DNA from 3 places in the Acidovorax facilis genome. Region 3 is predicted to be linked to each of the others. Evidence: predicted binding sites of a transcription regulator. Region 3 holds the regulator's gene; each other region holds the start of a gene.
The links. Region 3 encodes FNR, which switches genes on or off when oxygen is low (the NO sensors DNR and NnrR bind a similar motif). Its sites were predicted from a motif close to TTGATNNNNATCAA; they were not measured.
Positions count from the first base shown of each region.

Region 1: a site for FNR is predicted at 2,593-2,606, ahead of ACQ4MJ_RS20415 (universal stress protein). Genes of this name have one in related genera too.
Region 2: a site for FNR is predicted at 1,906-1,919, ahead of ubiU (ubiquinone anaerobic biosynthesis protein UbiU). Genes of this name have one in related genera too.

Region 1 covers NZ_CP192460.1:4,455,401-4,460,136, forward strand. The annotation lists gene ACQ4MJ_RS20400 (hypothetical protein) at 143-583, opposite strand; gene ACQ4MJ_RS20405 (LysR family transcriptional regulator) at 710-1,669, shown strand; gene ACQ4MJ_RS20410 (metallophosphoesterase) at 1,704-2,549, shown strand; gene ACQ4MJ_RS20415 (universal stress protein) at 2,660-3,082, shown strand; gene ACQ4MJ_RS20420 (fasciclin domain-containing protein) at 3,262-3,717, shown strand; gene ACQ4MJ_RS20425 (fasciclin domain-containing protein) at 3,775-4,713, shown strand.
Region 2 covers NZ_CP192460.1:4,766,579-4,771,314, forward strand. The annotation lists gene ACQ4MJ_RS21865 (LysR family transcriptional regulator) at 1-588, shown strand, start outside; gene ACQ4MJ_RS21870 (MFS transporter) at 574-1,758, opposite strand; gene ubiU (ubiquinone anaerobic biosynthesis protein UbiU) at 2,015-3,049, shown strand; gene ACQ4MJ_RS21880 (U32 family peptidase) at 3,273-4,235, shown strand; gene trhA (PAQR family membrane homeostasis protein TrhA) at 4,254-4,736, shown strand, end outside.
Region 3 covers NZ_CP192460.1:2,581,991-2,586,726, reverse strand. The annotation lists gene ccoG (cytochrome c oxidase accessory protein CcoG) at 1-1,082, shown strand, start outside; gene ACQ4MJ_RS11695 (FixH family protein) at 1,156-1,437, shown strand; gene ACQ4MJ_RS11690 (hypothetical protein) at 1,489-1,782, shown strand; gene fnr (fumarate/nitrate reduction transcriptional regulator Fnr) at 1,851-2,573, opposite strand; gene hemN (oxygen-independent coproporphyrinogen III oxidase) at 2,761-4,143, shown strand; gene ACQ4MJ_RS11675 (sulfite exporter TauE/SafE family protein) at 4,149-4,736, shown strand, end outside.

The DNA of each region.
Region 1 (4,736 bases), 1.9 Mb from region 3:
AGGAGGGGCGGTTTTTTTGCGCTTGTGGATGCGGATACTGGATCAGCGCGATCTGTCCCGCGGCCATGAAAAAAGCCGTGGCGAACACTCGCCACGGCTTCAAAAAATCCGATCACTGCACGGTGGACCGTGCATCATCTTCTCAGTAGTACTTGCGGATGTCTTCCACGGTGGCAATGCCCATGGCGTGGTTCAGTTCGGCCATGATGCGGGGGTCCTTCACAGCCACTTGCCAGGTACGCTCGTCATCCGCAGCGCGGCGGCGGGCTTCGGCCCAGCCGAGGGCGGCCACACGCAGGGCAGCACCGGCACGGCGTGCGGGGGCGGTCAGCAAAGCCAGGGCCGCAAACGCGACCAGCCACAGCACCATCCAAGCCGCGAGCAGGTGGCCTTCGCTCCAGGTGTCGATGACCTGGTTGGCCACTACCAGCAAGGCCGATACCACGGCCGCGAGCAGAAGCGTGGCAGCGCCACGGGCGCCATCAAAGTTGGCGGCTACGCTCTTGAGGGCGGCAGCGGCGTTTTCGGCGCGGACAACGCCGGGGTGTTCGGTGGGGTACTCAACGTGTGCAAAGCTGGTCATTTCGGTTTCCCTTTTCTAACGCTTGTGGCGAGATTGCCGGGCGATGGGGTGATATTAGGGTTTACCCTTTGCATGTTCAAGTTTATATTTTGAATCATTGATATTCATATTGATGATGAATTGACCATGACCCCCTTGAACTTCCGCTCCTTGGACCTGAACCTGCTGCGTGTTTTCGACGAGGTCATGGCCGAGCGCAGCCTCACACGCGCAGCGCACAAGCTGTCCGTCACCCAGCCTGCCGTGAGCAACGCCATGCGGCGCCTGCGCGATGTGCTGGGGGATGAGTTGGTGGTGCGCAGCGGCCAGGGCGTGGAGCCCACTGCGCGTGCGCTGGCCCTGTGGCCTCCTGTGCGCGAGGCCCTGGCCCACCTGCAGGAATCCCTGGCGCCGGGACATTTTGAGCCCGCTACGGCCGAATCCACCTTTGTGCTGGCCATGGCCGATGCCACGGCCGCCACCCTGGTCCCGGCCCTGGTCGAAATCATCGAGCGGGAGGCTCCCGGCATTTCGATCCGGGTATTGCCCCTGACCACGCGCGACCCCCGCCGCCTGCTGGACGAGGAGGCGGCGGACATGGCGGTGGGCTATTTCCCTGCGGTGCTGGCAGACCTGACCGCCCGCGCGCAATCCGGGGGCGCAGTGGCCTTTGAAAGCCGCCGCCTGTACGACGGCGAATACGTGTGCGTGATGCGGCAAGGCCACCCTCTGGCCGATGCGCCCCTGACGCTGGACACCTATTGCGCCGCACGCCACATGCTCGTGAGCTTCTCAGGGCGCCCCTTCGGCTTCATCGACGAGGCCCTGGCATCCCTGGGCCGCGAGCGCAAGGTGGTGATCACGGTCAACCAATTCTTCACGGCCGGTCGGGTGGTGTCGGGCTCGGACCTGTTGACGGTGCTGCCCCGCCACTTTGTTCCCGTGACCGGCATTGCCGACGCGCTGGTGCAGCGGGCCCTGCCGCTGGACGTCCCGCCCGTGCATGTGGACGCACTCTGGCGCCGGCGTGGGCCTCAGCAGGCCGCGATGACCTGGCTGCTGCACGCCCTGGCGCGCTCAGCGCGCCGGACTTTCCCCGACGAGTGAGGCGCCCAGCCTGAACCCGTAGACTGCGCCCAGCATGAATATCCAGCTTTTGTCCGATCTGCACCTTGAGGCGCATCCCCACTTCGTCCCCGAACCGGCTCCCGGCGCCGATGTGCTGGTGCTTGCTGGCGACGTGGGTTCCTACCAGGAAGGCTCGCAGCTGGGCGACGAAGACTTTGGCCTGGCCCGGTTTTCACCATTGCCCGGGGGTGCAGGCTGGCCCACCCCCGTGCTTTTTGTGCCCGGCAACCACGAATACGATGCACAGGATTTCGACGCTGCCCACGAGCGGCTGCGCCGCACCTGTGACCGCCTGGGAATCACCTGGCTGGAGCGCGAGACCGTCGAGCTTCAAGGTGTGCGCTTTGTGGGCACCACACTCTGGAGCGATTTCGATGCACTCGCAGACCATGAAGGCAGCACCGACCTTGGCAGGAGGCTGAAACTGCGCGACAAGGCCTTTCGTGCAGCGAACTTCTACCTGCGCAAGACGGGCGGCACCCGCCACGCAGAGCCTTTTCTGGCCGAAGCCATGCGCGACCACGCACTGGTCTGCCAGCAGTGGCTGGCGCAAGCACTTGCGGTGCCTTTTGAAGGCCCCACGGTGGCCGTCACCCACTTTGCACCCAGCCTGCGCAGTGCCGATCCGCGCTACGGACTGGTGCCCGGCACTGCGGGGTTCTGCAACGCCCTGGACAGCTTGTTGCCCCACGCGCAGCTGTGGCTGCACGGCCATCTGCACGCCCCGAGCGACTACACGGTGCAAGGTTTTCACGGCAACGGCACCCCCTGGCAGTGCCGCGTGGTGGCCAACCCCCTGGGCTATGCGCGCAAAGGCGAACAGGCGGCTTTCAAGGCGCAATGCTGCATCCCCGTATGATCACGAGACGGGGCTCTGCCGCCCCGCAGCGCAGAAGAAAAACATGACCCAGGTCAAGACAACAGAAGTCCGCGCACGGTAGTCTGACCCAACCCTATTCGGAGAACACCATGAACATCCTGCTTGCTGTCGATGGCAGCGCCTACACCAAAAAAATGCTGGCCTATCTGGCTACCCACGAGGAGCTGCTCGGTGGCAGCCACCAGTACACCGCGCTGACCGTGCAGGCCCCGCTGCCGACACGCGCGCGCGCCGCTCTGGGCAAGGAAGTGGTGGACAGCTACCACGCCGAAGAGGCGGACAAAATCCTGTCGCCCGTTTGCAAATTCCTGGCGCGCCATGGTGTGGACGCCAAGCGCGTCGTCAAGGTGGGCGCCGTGGGTGAGAACATCGCCAAGGTGGCTGACAGCGGCAAGTTTGACCTGCTGGTGATGGGCTCCCACGGCCATGGAGCCTTGGCCACCTTGGTCATGGGCTCGGTCACCACCCAGGTGCTGGCCCATTGCAAGGTGCCGTTGCTGATCGTTCGCTAAGCCGAACAACAAACAGCCCGGCCCACCACCAAAGCCCTGCTCCGGCAGGGCTTTTTTTTGCCCAAATGAAACCGATCAGTTACAACATAACTTGTTGGTTTACTTAACGACCAATTGGTTATACATTCTCGCTGCGCCCATCCTGGCGTGTCATTTCCATCGAAACCGAGGAACGACCCATGAAAAAAACCCTGATCGCATTGGCCCTGACCGCAGGCGCCACCTTCACCGTGATGGCCCAGGACATCGTCGATACCGCCGTGAAGGCGGGTAATTTCAAGACCCTGGTGGCGGCCGTGCAGGCTGCGGGCCTGGTGGACACCCTCAAGGGCCCCGGCCCCTTCACGGTGTTTGCGCCCACCGACGAGGCTTTCGCCAAGATCCCCAAGGCCACTCTGGACGGCCTGTTGGCCGACAAGGCCGCACTGACCAAGGTGCTGACCTACCACGTGGTCCCCGGCAAGGTGATGGCCAAGGACGTCAAGGCCGGAAAGGTCAAGACCGTGCAGGGCCAGGAGATCACCGTGTCCACCAGCATGGGCGTGATGGTGGACCAGTCCAAGGTCATCGCGACCGATGTGGCTGCCAGCAATGGCGTGATCCACGCCATCGACACCGTTCTGATGCCCAAGTAAGCCCGCGGACTAACCGCTCGTCCCTTCCACCACCATCCACTAGCGAGGAGAAGCCCCATGAACACCGCATTCAACCGCCGTACCGTCTTGCTGGCCGCCGCCGTGGGCGCCAGCGCCACCTTGTTGCAGGCCTGTGGCGGCGGCGACGATGAGCCTCAGCGCAACATCGTCGAAGTCGCCCAGAACAATCCTGACCTCAGCATCCTCGTCGAAGCAGTGGTCGCCGCCGGTCTGGCGCCCACTCTGAGCACCGGCATGCTCACGGTTTTCGCCCCGACCAACGCCGCCTTTGCAGCGTTGCTCAGCGAGCTGGGCGTGACCAAGGAGGCCCTGCTGGCCGACAAGCCCCTGCTGACAGCGGTACTGACCTACCACGTGCTCGGCAGCAGGGTCCCGCGTGCAGACGTCCCCCTGGGCAAGGCCATCACGCCCGTGTCAGGCGGCTTCTTCAAGATCGAGTCGGCCAACGGCCTGAAGATCACCGATGGTCGCAACCGCGTTTCCACCATCACGGCCACGGACATCCAGGCCAGCAACGGCGTAGTGCATCTGGTGGACCGCGTGCTGCTGCCAGCCAACAAGGACATCGTCGCCACTGCCTCGGCGTTGCCGGACTTCAGCATCCTGGTGGAAGCCGTGGTGGCGGCCGGCTTGGCCACCACTTTGCAGGGAGCCGGCCCGTTCACGGTGTTTGCACCGACCAACGCCGCTTTTGCAGCGCTGCTGGCCGAGCTCGGAGTGACCAAGGAAGCCCTGCTGGCGGACACCGCGCTGCTGACCACGGTGCTTACCTACCACGTGGTACCGGCGCGCGTGCTCAAGGCCGAGGTCCCCATCAATACCGCCATTGCCACCGTCCAGGGACAAACCTTCACGGTGAACGCAAGCCTCGTGATCACCGACCAGAACCTGCGCACCAGCAACATCACCATGGCCGACGTATTCACCAGCAACGGTGTGATCCATGTCGTGGACAAGGTGATCCTGCCCAAGTAAGCCAGTGGCTGTGAGCCCCACGC
Region 2 (4,736 bases), 2.2 Mb from region 3:
CTGCCTGCCTTCCTTGCACAGCACAAAGGCTGCAGCCTGCATTTGCAGGTGTACCCTACGCAGATCTACATGGCGGAGATACCGTTCGACGTGGCCGTGCAGTACGACGACGCGGCCTGGCCCGGCGTGGTGCCAGCGCCCCTGATGCCCGAGGTCTGCGTGGCCGTGTGTGCACCGCAGTCGCGCCACCGGCGTGCGACAGAGCGCGGCGATTTTCGGGCCGTGCCGCTGCTGCAGCTCAGCTCGCGCCTGGGGGCGTGGGACGACTGGCTGGCCCGTGCGGGCATCACGCGCATCCCCGGCCACACGTTGGGAGGCCACCGCTTTGATCTGTTCTCGATGCTGGTGGAGGCCGTGCGCGCCGACTTGGGGCTAGGCCTGGTGCCCCGGTATTTTGTGGAGCGCGAACTGCAATCGGGCGAGCTGGTGCTGGCCCACCCGCACCACGACAGCGGTGCGCGGGGCTACAGCCTGTTCGTGGCGCCGGGGCGCCTGGGAGACCGGGCGGTGGCGGCCTTTGCACAGTGGCTGCGCACCACGGTGGCCGCAGAAGGCGCTGTGGCTGAGGTGCCTTCAGACGCTGCTTGAAACGCGCTTGCGCTGCAGACCCAGCCAGGCCAGTGCCAGCCCCGTCACCACAATGGGCACCAGCGAACCGGCGTTCAGCAACGTCCAGCCCTGCGTCGTGACCAGCACGCCCGACGAGAACGCGCTCAGCGCCAGCGTGGCGTACACGCAGAAGTTGATCGCCGCCTGGGCGCGGTCCTTTTCTTCAGGGCGGTAGGCCGTCATGGCCAGTGTGGTGGAGCCGGTGAACAGGAAGTTCCAGCCCACTCCCAGGAAGAACAGCGCAATCCCAAAGTGGTGCAGCTCCACGCCCATCAGCGCCACGGCCACGCAGGCGAAGTTGAGCAACACCCCCGTGCCCATGATGGGCAGCACGCCAAACCGCTTGATGAGGTGGCCGGTGACAAAGCCGGGAGCGAACATGCCGATCACATGCCACTCCAGCACCAGCGCCGAGGCATCAAAGTCAAAGCCACACACCTGCATGGCCAGCGGCGTGGCCGCCATCAGCAGGTTCATCACGCCATAACCCAGCGCCGCGCCCACAATGGCCACGATGAAGGCGGGCTGGCGCATCAGTACAGAAAGGGGGCGCCCTGGCTCGCGTTGGCCCGCAGCGTTGAGCACCACGGGTTGCACTTCGAACCGGATGGCTGCCATGCACAGCATGGACAACAGCGCCACGCCGATCAGTGCGATGTACGCGCCCGCAAACGGCACCGGGAACAAGGTGCGCGTGGCGCTGGCCAGGTTGGGGCCTGCCACGGCGCCCAGCAGGCCACCGGCCAGCACCAACGACACGGCCTTCTCGCGGTAGTCCGGGGCCGCCAGCTCGGCGGCCGCAAAGCGGTACAGGCCACCGTTGGCGCTGTAGTAGCCCGCCACCAGCGTAGCGGTGCACAGCAGCCAGAAGCTGCCGCTGAACGCCGCCCAGGCACACAGCGCGGCCGATGCCACGGCCACGGCCAGCCCGATCTGGAACGACACCTTGCGCCCCCAGTGCGACTGCGTGCGCGCCACCAGCGGGGTGGACAGTGCCCCGCCCACCACGTAGCCCATCACCGGCAGCGTGGCCATCCAGCCAAAGGGCGCCAGCTGCAGGCCCACCAGGCCATTGATAGCAATGAAGACAACGTTGTTGGTGAGGAAAAGGCCTTGGCACAGCGCCAGCAGCCACAGGTTCTTGTTCATGACAGGGCAGCGCCCGGGTTGGGCAAAAGGAAGGAACGAAAAGTGGGACAGCGTAGACGCAAGTCAAGGCCTGGCGGCTATGGGGTGCGCTGCGGAGGCGGGCCACATCAAAACCCGACTGGTTTGCTCCGGAATTGTGCACCGCCGTTGATGAAGATCAGCGGATGCGTGGGGTGTCCTCATTATGGTGGCGCCCAGTGCTGTGGCCCGGCCCGGGGCCCGCGTTTGAATGTTTGTGATGGAACCCCTGAAATCGATGGAGGCGGTGCTGCCTGAAGCTGCAACCCCCGGTCTGGAACTCGTCTGTCCCGCCGGCAGCTTGCCCGCCCTGAAGGCCGCTGTGGACCACGGCGCCAACTGCGTCTACCTGGGCCTGCGCGACGCCACCAATGCGCGCAATTTTGCAGGCCTCAACTTTGACGAGGCCGCCATCGCCAACGGCATTGCCTATGCGCATGGTCGCGGCTGCAAGGTCTTCATGGCGCTCAACACCTACCCGCAGGCGGCCAACCCGGGGCCGTGGCGCAGCGCACTGGACAAGGCGGTGGACCTGGGCGTGGACGCGGTCATCCTGGCCGACCCCGGCCTCATGCACTACGCGGTGCAGCACCATCCCCGGCTGCGCCTGCACCTGTCGGTGCAGGGCTCGGCTACCAACTACGAGGCTATCAACTTATACCGCGAGCAGTTCGGCATCGTGCGCGCCGTGCTGCCGCGCGTGCTCTCGATGGAGCAGGTGCGCCAGGTCATCGATCGCACGCCGGTCGAGATCGAAGTCTTCGGCTTCGGCAGCCTGTGTGTGATGGTCGAGGGGCGCTGCGCGCTGTCGTCGTACGTGACCGGCGAATCGCCCAACACGCACGGCGTGTGCTCTCCGCCCAAGGCCGTGCGCTGGGTGGAGACGCCGCAGGGCCGCGAGTCGCGCCTGAACGGCGTGCTCATCGACCGCTATGCGCCCGGCGAGAACGCGGGCTACCCCACGCTGTGCAAGGGGCGTTTCGATGTGGGGGACGACGAGAACTACTACGCCATCGAAGAGCCCACCAGCCTCAACACGCTGGAGTTGCTGCCCCAGCTGCTCAAGATGGGCGTGCGCGCCATCAAGATCGAAGGCCGCCAGCGCAGCCCCGCGTATGTGGCGCAGGTCACCCAGGTCTGGCGCGAGGCCATGGACCAGTGTCTGGCCCACCCGCACCGCTATGCGCCCAAGACGCGCTGGATGGCCAGCCTGGACCAGGTGGCAGAAGGCCAGCAGCACACGCTGGGTGCCTACCACCGCCCCTGGAAATGAAATGATCAGGCGACAACCCCCTGAGCCGCTGCGCGGCTTCCCCCTTCTCTCTACGCGCTTCGCGCTAGGGGAAGGGGGACAACGCCAGCGCACGACAGCGAAGCGCCGCATACGCGGCTTGGCGGCCCTTGCGCGGCGTCCCCTGGCCTGGATCGCGCCAGATCGAAGGTCGGTGCGCCGCTTTGAATCCGAAATATCACGATGAAACCCCGGAGATCGCCCCATGAAACTCTCTCTCGGCCCGCTGCTGTACTACTGGCCCCGCGACACCGTGTTCGCGTTCTACGAGGCCATGGCCGCAACGCCCGTGGATGTGGTGTACTTGGGCGAAACGGTGTGCTCACGCCGCCATGAGTTGCGCCTGGCCGACTGGCTGGCGCTGGCGCGCATGCTGCGGGACGCGGGCAAGGAGGCGGTCTTGTCCAGCCAGGTGCTCATCGAGTCCAGCGCCGACGTGGGTGTGATGCACAAGATCACGGGCAACGGCGAATTTCTGGTTGAGGCCAATGACATGGGCGCCGTGAGCTGCCTTGCGCGCGCACCCGCCGGGCCGCAGGCCTTTGTGGCCGGGTCGCACCTGAACCTGTACAACGCGCACTCGCTGCAATGGATGGCGCAGCAGGGCGCCACGCGCTGGGTGATGCCGCTTGAAATGTCGCAGGACGCGCTCGCTGCCGTGCTGGCGCAGCGGCCCGCAGGTTTGGAGACAGAGGTGTTTGCTTACGGACGCATGCCGCTGGCCTATTCGGCGCGCTGCTTCACTGCGCGCCACCGCAACCTGCCCAAGGACGACTGCCAGTTCAGCTGCCTTGACCATGCTGACGGACTGCCGCTGCGCACGCGCGAGAGCGAGGGCTTTCTCGTGCTCAACGGCACGCAGACCCAGTCGGCCCGCGTCTACAACCTGGCCAACGAACTGGCGGCGATGCAGGCCCAGGGCGTGGACGTGGTGCGGCTGAGCCCGCAGGCGCAGCACATGCCGCAGGTAATCACCGCGTTTGACGAAGCCCGCCGCGCAGTGGCTACGCAAGAGACTGCTGAAAAGACCCCCGACTTTGTGGAGCGCATGCAGCCCTTCATGCCCGATCTGCCCTGCAACGGCTACTGGTTCGGGCGCCCAGGCCTGGAGCAGGGGCTGCAAGGGGCCGCGGGTGGTGCTGCCGCGCGGCCTGCCATGCATCCATAACGCGAAGCGAATCACCGCATGTACCCCGGAGAACGTTTCAACAGCATCAGCCACCTGGTGGGTGCCCTGCTCGCCACGGCAGGCACGGCCGTGCTCATCACCCTTGCTGCACGCCTGGGCGATCCGTGGAAGGTGGTGGCGTTCAGCATCTACGGCGCCATGCTGGTGGCGCTGTACGCCGCCTCCACCGCGTACCACAGCGTGCGCCGGCGCACCATCAAGGCCGTGCTGCAAAAGCTGGACCACTGCAGCATCTACCTGCTGATTGCGGGCAGCTACACGCCGTTTGCGCTGGTGTCGCTGCGCGGTGCCTGGGGCTGGTCGCTGCTGGGCGTGGTGTGGGGGCTGGCCCTGCTGGGCATTGCGCAGGAGATCTGGTGGGCGCGGGGTGCACGCGTGCTGTCGCTGGTCATCTACGTGCTCATGGGCTGGCTGGCGCTGGTGGCCGTGGTGCCGCTGTGGCAGGCGCTCACGCCAGCCGGGTTTGCCTGGCTGCTGGCG
Region 3 (4,736 bases):
GTGGATTTGCGTGCCCGCAAACGGTCTACACCGAAATGTTCATGTGGATCGAGCACAAGATCGAAGGTGATCGCAGTGCACGGCTTCGGCTGGACAATGGGCCCTGGACCTTCGAGAAGGTTCGCAAGAAGTTTTTTAAGCAGGTCATCTGGATTGCCGTGGCGTTGTGGACGGGGTTCACGTTCGTGGGCTATTTCGTGCCCATCCGCGAACTCGGGGCAGAGCTGCTGGCGGTGCAGGGTGGCTGGCAGATTTTCTGGGTACTGTTCTATGGCTTTGCCACCTATGGCAATGCTGGCTATATGCGCGAACAGGTGTGCAAATACATGTGTCCCTATGCGCGCTTTCAGAGCGCCATGTTCGACAAGGACACGCTGATCGTTACCTACGACCCAGAACGCGGTGAGCAGCGTGGGCCGCGTAAGAAGAACATCGACTACAAGGCCCAGGGGTTGGGCGATTGCATTGACTGCTCGCTGTGTGTGCAGGTGTGCCCCGTGGGCATCGATATTCGCAAGGGCTTGCAGTACGAATGCATCGGCTGTGGCCTGTGCGTGGACGCCTGCAATACCGTGATGGACAAGATGCAGTATCCGCGCGGGCTCATCCGGTTTTCTACGCAGAACGGCGTGGCCAAACGGTGGAGTCAGTCGCAGATCCTGCGCCGTGTGCTGCGGCCACGAGTGCTGATATACAGCGCGGTTCTGGTGGCCCTGTGCGTAGGCATGATGGCCAGCCTTGTCACACGCACGCCTTTGAAGGTGGATGTGGTGCGTGATCGGGCGGCGCTGTCGCGCATCGTGGCGGGTGGAAAGCTGGAGAACATCTACCGCCTGCAGATCATGAACGCCACTGAAGGCCCCCAGCGCTATCGCATCAGTGTGCGTGGCCTTGAAGGGCTGGAAGTCGCTTCTGATGCCGAGGTGGACATCGGTGCGGCGGAGTCCCGGTGGGTGGCCGTCCGTCTGCAGATACCGTATGGATCAGCCCCTTCGGGATCACATGCCGTGCAGTTCGATGTGCAAGCCTTGGGCGCGGACGCCCATGTGAGCGAGAAATCCGTGTTTCTGGTGCCGCGATAACGCAGCGAGCGACCCGGTGCAAGACCTTCGCGGGTCTTGCTTTGAGCAAGATAATTTTTGAGGAGTAAGCACCATGCCATCCAGTTCCGCCCTCGGCACTGCCCCTTCTGCCGCTGCACCCTGGTGGAGGTTTGGCCATGTGTGGCTGATCATCGCCGGTCCCGTGATCGTGATCATTGCAGGGTTTGTGACCCTGTGGCTCGCGATATCGCGCCCCGACCCTGTGGTCGCGGAAGATTATTACCGCCAGGGCATCGAGATCAACAAGACACTGGCCACCCCAGAAAAAAGCCTGTTGCCAGCCATGAAGGGCCGCAACCACGCTGCCACCCCGGTCCAGGACCAGCCGCGCTGAACCCACCTGGCCGGGCAGTATGCCTGCACGGCCTTACCAGGAGACAAACCAATGTGGATGCAACGCGTGATGTGGATTGCCTGGCCGGCTTTTTTGATGGCCGGTGTGATGGAAATGCTGGTTTTTGCGATGGTGGATCCGCAAGACCTGCACTGGTTTGGGCAGCCGTTGGCATTGTCACGGCAGGGCGTGTACACGCTGGCCTTTTTTGCGTTCTGGATGATCACGATGGCATCCAGCGCGTTGACCACGCTGCTGGCCATGTCACCGTTTGAACTTAACCGTTGCCCGGTTCCCGAAGGCGAGCGTCCCGATGACTGCCGCAAGACATCATCGTGCCCTTGAGCGGTAGTGCCACCTATTGGCAAAGGTCAATGTGGTAAAGACTGCCAGGATGGCAGACGACAGCAGGTTCAGTGGCAGGCTTGCTGGTTGTTCACGATGCGCTTGAGGGCCTCGGTCTCCAGGATGCGCACATGGCGCTGCTTGACCTCGACAATGCCTTCTTCCACGAACTTGGAGAAGGTGCGGCTCACGGTTTCGAGCTTGAGGCCCAGGTAGCTACCGATCTCTTCGCGGGTCATGCGCAGCACGAGCTCGGACTGCGAGAACCCCCGGGCGTGCAGGCGCTGAACCAGGTTGAGCAGGAACGCGGCCAGGCGCTCCTCAGCGCGCATGCTGCCCAGGAGCAGCATCACGCCATGCTCGCGGACAATCTCGCGGCTCATGATCTTGTGCACATGGTGCTGCAAGGCGGTGACTTCGCGGGACAGCTCTTCGATGCGGTCAAACGGCATGACGCAGACTTCCGCGTCTTCCAGGGCCACTGCATCGCAGGTGTGGTGGTCATTCACGATGCCATCAAGGCCGATGATCTCGCCTGCCATCTGAAAACCCGTGACCTGGTCACGCCCGTCTTCGGTGGCTACACATGTTTTGAAGAAGCCGGTTCGAATGGCATAGAGCGAGGTGAAGGATTCGCCGTTGCGGAAAAGGGTTCCACCGCGTTTGATCTTGCGGCGAACGGCAACGACCTCGTCAATGCGTTGCAGCTGTTCCTCGCTCAGCCCCACCGGCATGCACAGCTCGCGCAGGTTGCAGTTGGAGCAGGCGACTTTGATGGTGAGCGGGTTCATAGGAACAGAGGCTGGGTAAGGTTTGAGCATATCGCCCCATATGCCTAACAGGCTGGGCCTTTGGGTGCGGGTGGGCGACTGATGTGCATCAAATTGTCGCTCTTCGTCCCGGCCCATCACTTGATGCAGGTCAAGGACATGGAGTGCAGCTTACGGCACAGTCGAAGTGTACGCAAGGAATTTGCCCATGACCGCTGTTTCGCCCGAGCTGCTGCGCCGTTTCGACGTGCCAGGGCCCCGTTATACCTCTTACCCAACAGCTGACCGTTTCGTCGAGGCCTTTGGGCAGGACGACTACGCGCTTGCCTTGGAGCAGCGCAGGCTGGGCTCCATGACGAAGGCCTTGCCGCTGTCTTTGTACGTGCACATCCCCTTTTGCGAGTCCCTTTGTTACTACTGCGCATGCAACAAGATCATCACCAAACACCATGATCGGGCAGAGGTGTATTTGCGGTATTTGAGCCGCGAGATTGACTTGCACACAGCACACTGCGGCACGGGGCAGGTGGTGAGTCAGCTTCACCTGGGTGGTGGCACGCCCACTTTTCTATCGGACGAGGGCTTGCGGGAGCTGATGGGCATGCTCAAACGCAGCTTTTCGTTGGCGCCGGGCGGGGAGTATTCGATTGAGGTGGACCCTCGCACCGTCAATGCGGACCGCCTTGCAGTTCTGGCGGAACTGGGGTTCAACCGACTGAGCTTTGGGGTGCAGGATTTCGATCCCGAGGTTCAAAAGGCCGTTCACCGCATACAGCCTGCCGAGCAGGTGTTTTCGCTGGTGGAGTCCGCACGTTCGCTGGGTTTTGAATCCATCAATGTGGATTTGATCTACGGCCTGCCTCGTCAGACGCCAGAGTCGTTTGACCGCACGCTGGCCCAGGTTACGCAGCTGCGGCCTGACCGTATCGCGTTGTACGCGTATGCCCATCTGCCAGAACGTTTCAAGCCTCAGCGCCGTATTGTTTCGGCCGAGTTGCCAGCGGCTGCAGGCAAGGTGTCGATGCTCTCCCGCTCGCTGGACGCCTTCATGGATGCAGGGTACGTGTATGTGGGCATGGACCACTTTGCATTGCCTGAGGATGCATTGGCAGTCGCCAAGCGCCAGGGGCGTCTGCACCGCAATTTCCAGGGCTACAGTACGCAACCTGATTGCGACCTGATCGGCCTGGGGGTGTCTGCGATTGGCCGGGTCGGAGCCACCTACAGCCAAAATGCCAAGACCCTGGATGAGTATTACGATTTTCTGAATCAGGGGCGCCTGCCCGTCGTTCGTGGGTTGGCCCTGACGCGCGACGATCTCGTGCGCCGCGCGGTCATCATGGCCCTGATGTGCCAAGGCGAGCTGTTGTTTGAGCCCATGGAGCAAGCGTGGTTGATCGACTTTCGCCACTACTTCTCTGCCGAGCTGGCGCAACTGGAAACCATGGCCGAGCAGGGGCTTGTGGTGGTGCGGCCCGATGGGGTCGAGGTCACTGCCATGGGCTGGTTCTTTGTGCGCGGCATTGCCATGGTCTTTGACCGTTACCTGCAGGCTGACCGCAACCGCGCCCGTTTTTCGCGCATCATCTGATTCTCATGATTGCTACGGTCGCCTCAACCGCCTTGCTGATGGGACTCGTGGGCGGGTCCCATTGTTTGGCCATGTGTTCTGCGCCTTGTGGGGCATTGATCGGGCAGGGCGGTGGGGGCATGGCGTCCACAGCCGGTGGCGATGTGCAGCCCCAGGCAACTCCCCAGACGGTGCAGGCAGTGCAGGCAGTGCAGTGGGTGCCCCGTGGCGGTGTCATTCGGCGCGCCGTCGCTTTTCATGCTGGCCGCTTGGCCGGGTACGCTGTGGCGGGTGGCTTGGCTGCATGGGCCATGGACAGCCTGGCATGGTTGACCCAGCAAACCGTGGCATTTCGCCCTGCGTGGACCCTGATGCATGTTGCGGTGATGGCGTGGGGTTTGATGATGGTGATCCAGGCGCGCCAGCCCCTGTGGGTAGAGCAGGCGGGCCGTACCGTATGGGCGCGTGTGCGGCCTCTGGTCAGTGCACCAGGCGGGGTTCTGGTTGCTGGTGGGCTTTGGGCCTTGATGCCCTGCGGCCTGCTCTACTCAGCGCTGCTCGTGGCTGCGCTGAGCGGAGGGCCTCTGGAAGGGGCGCTCAGCATGGCGCTTTTT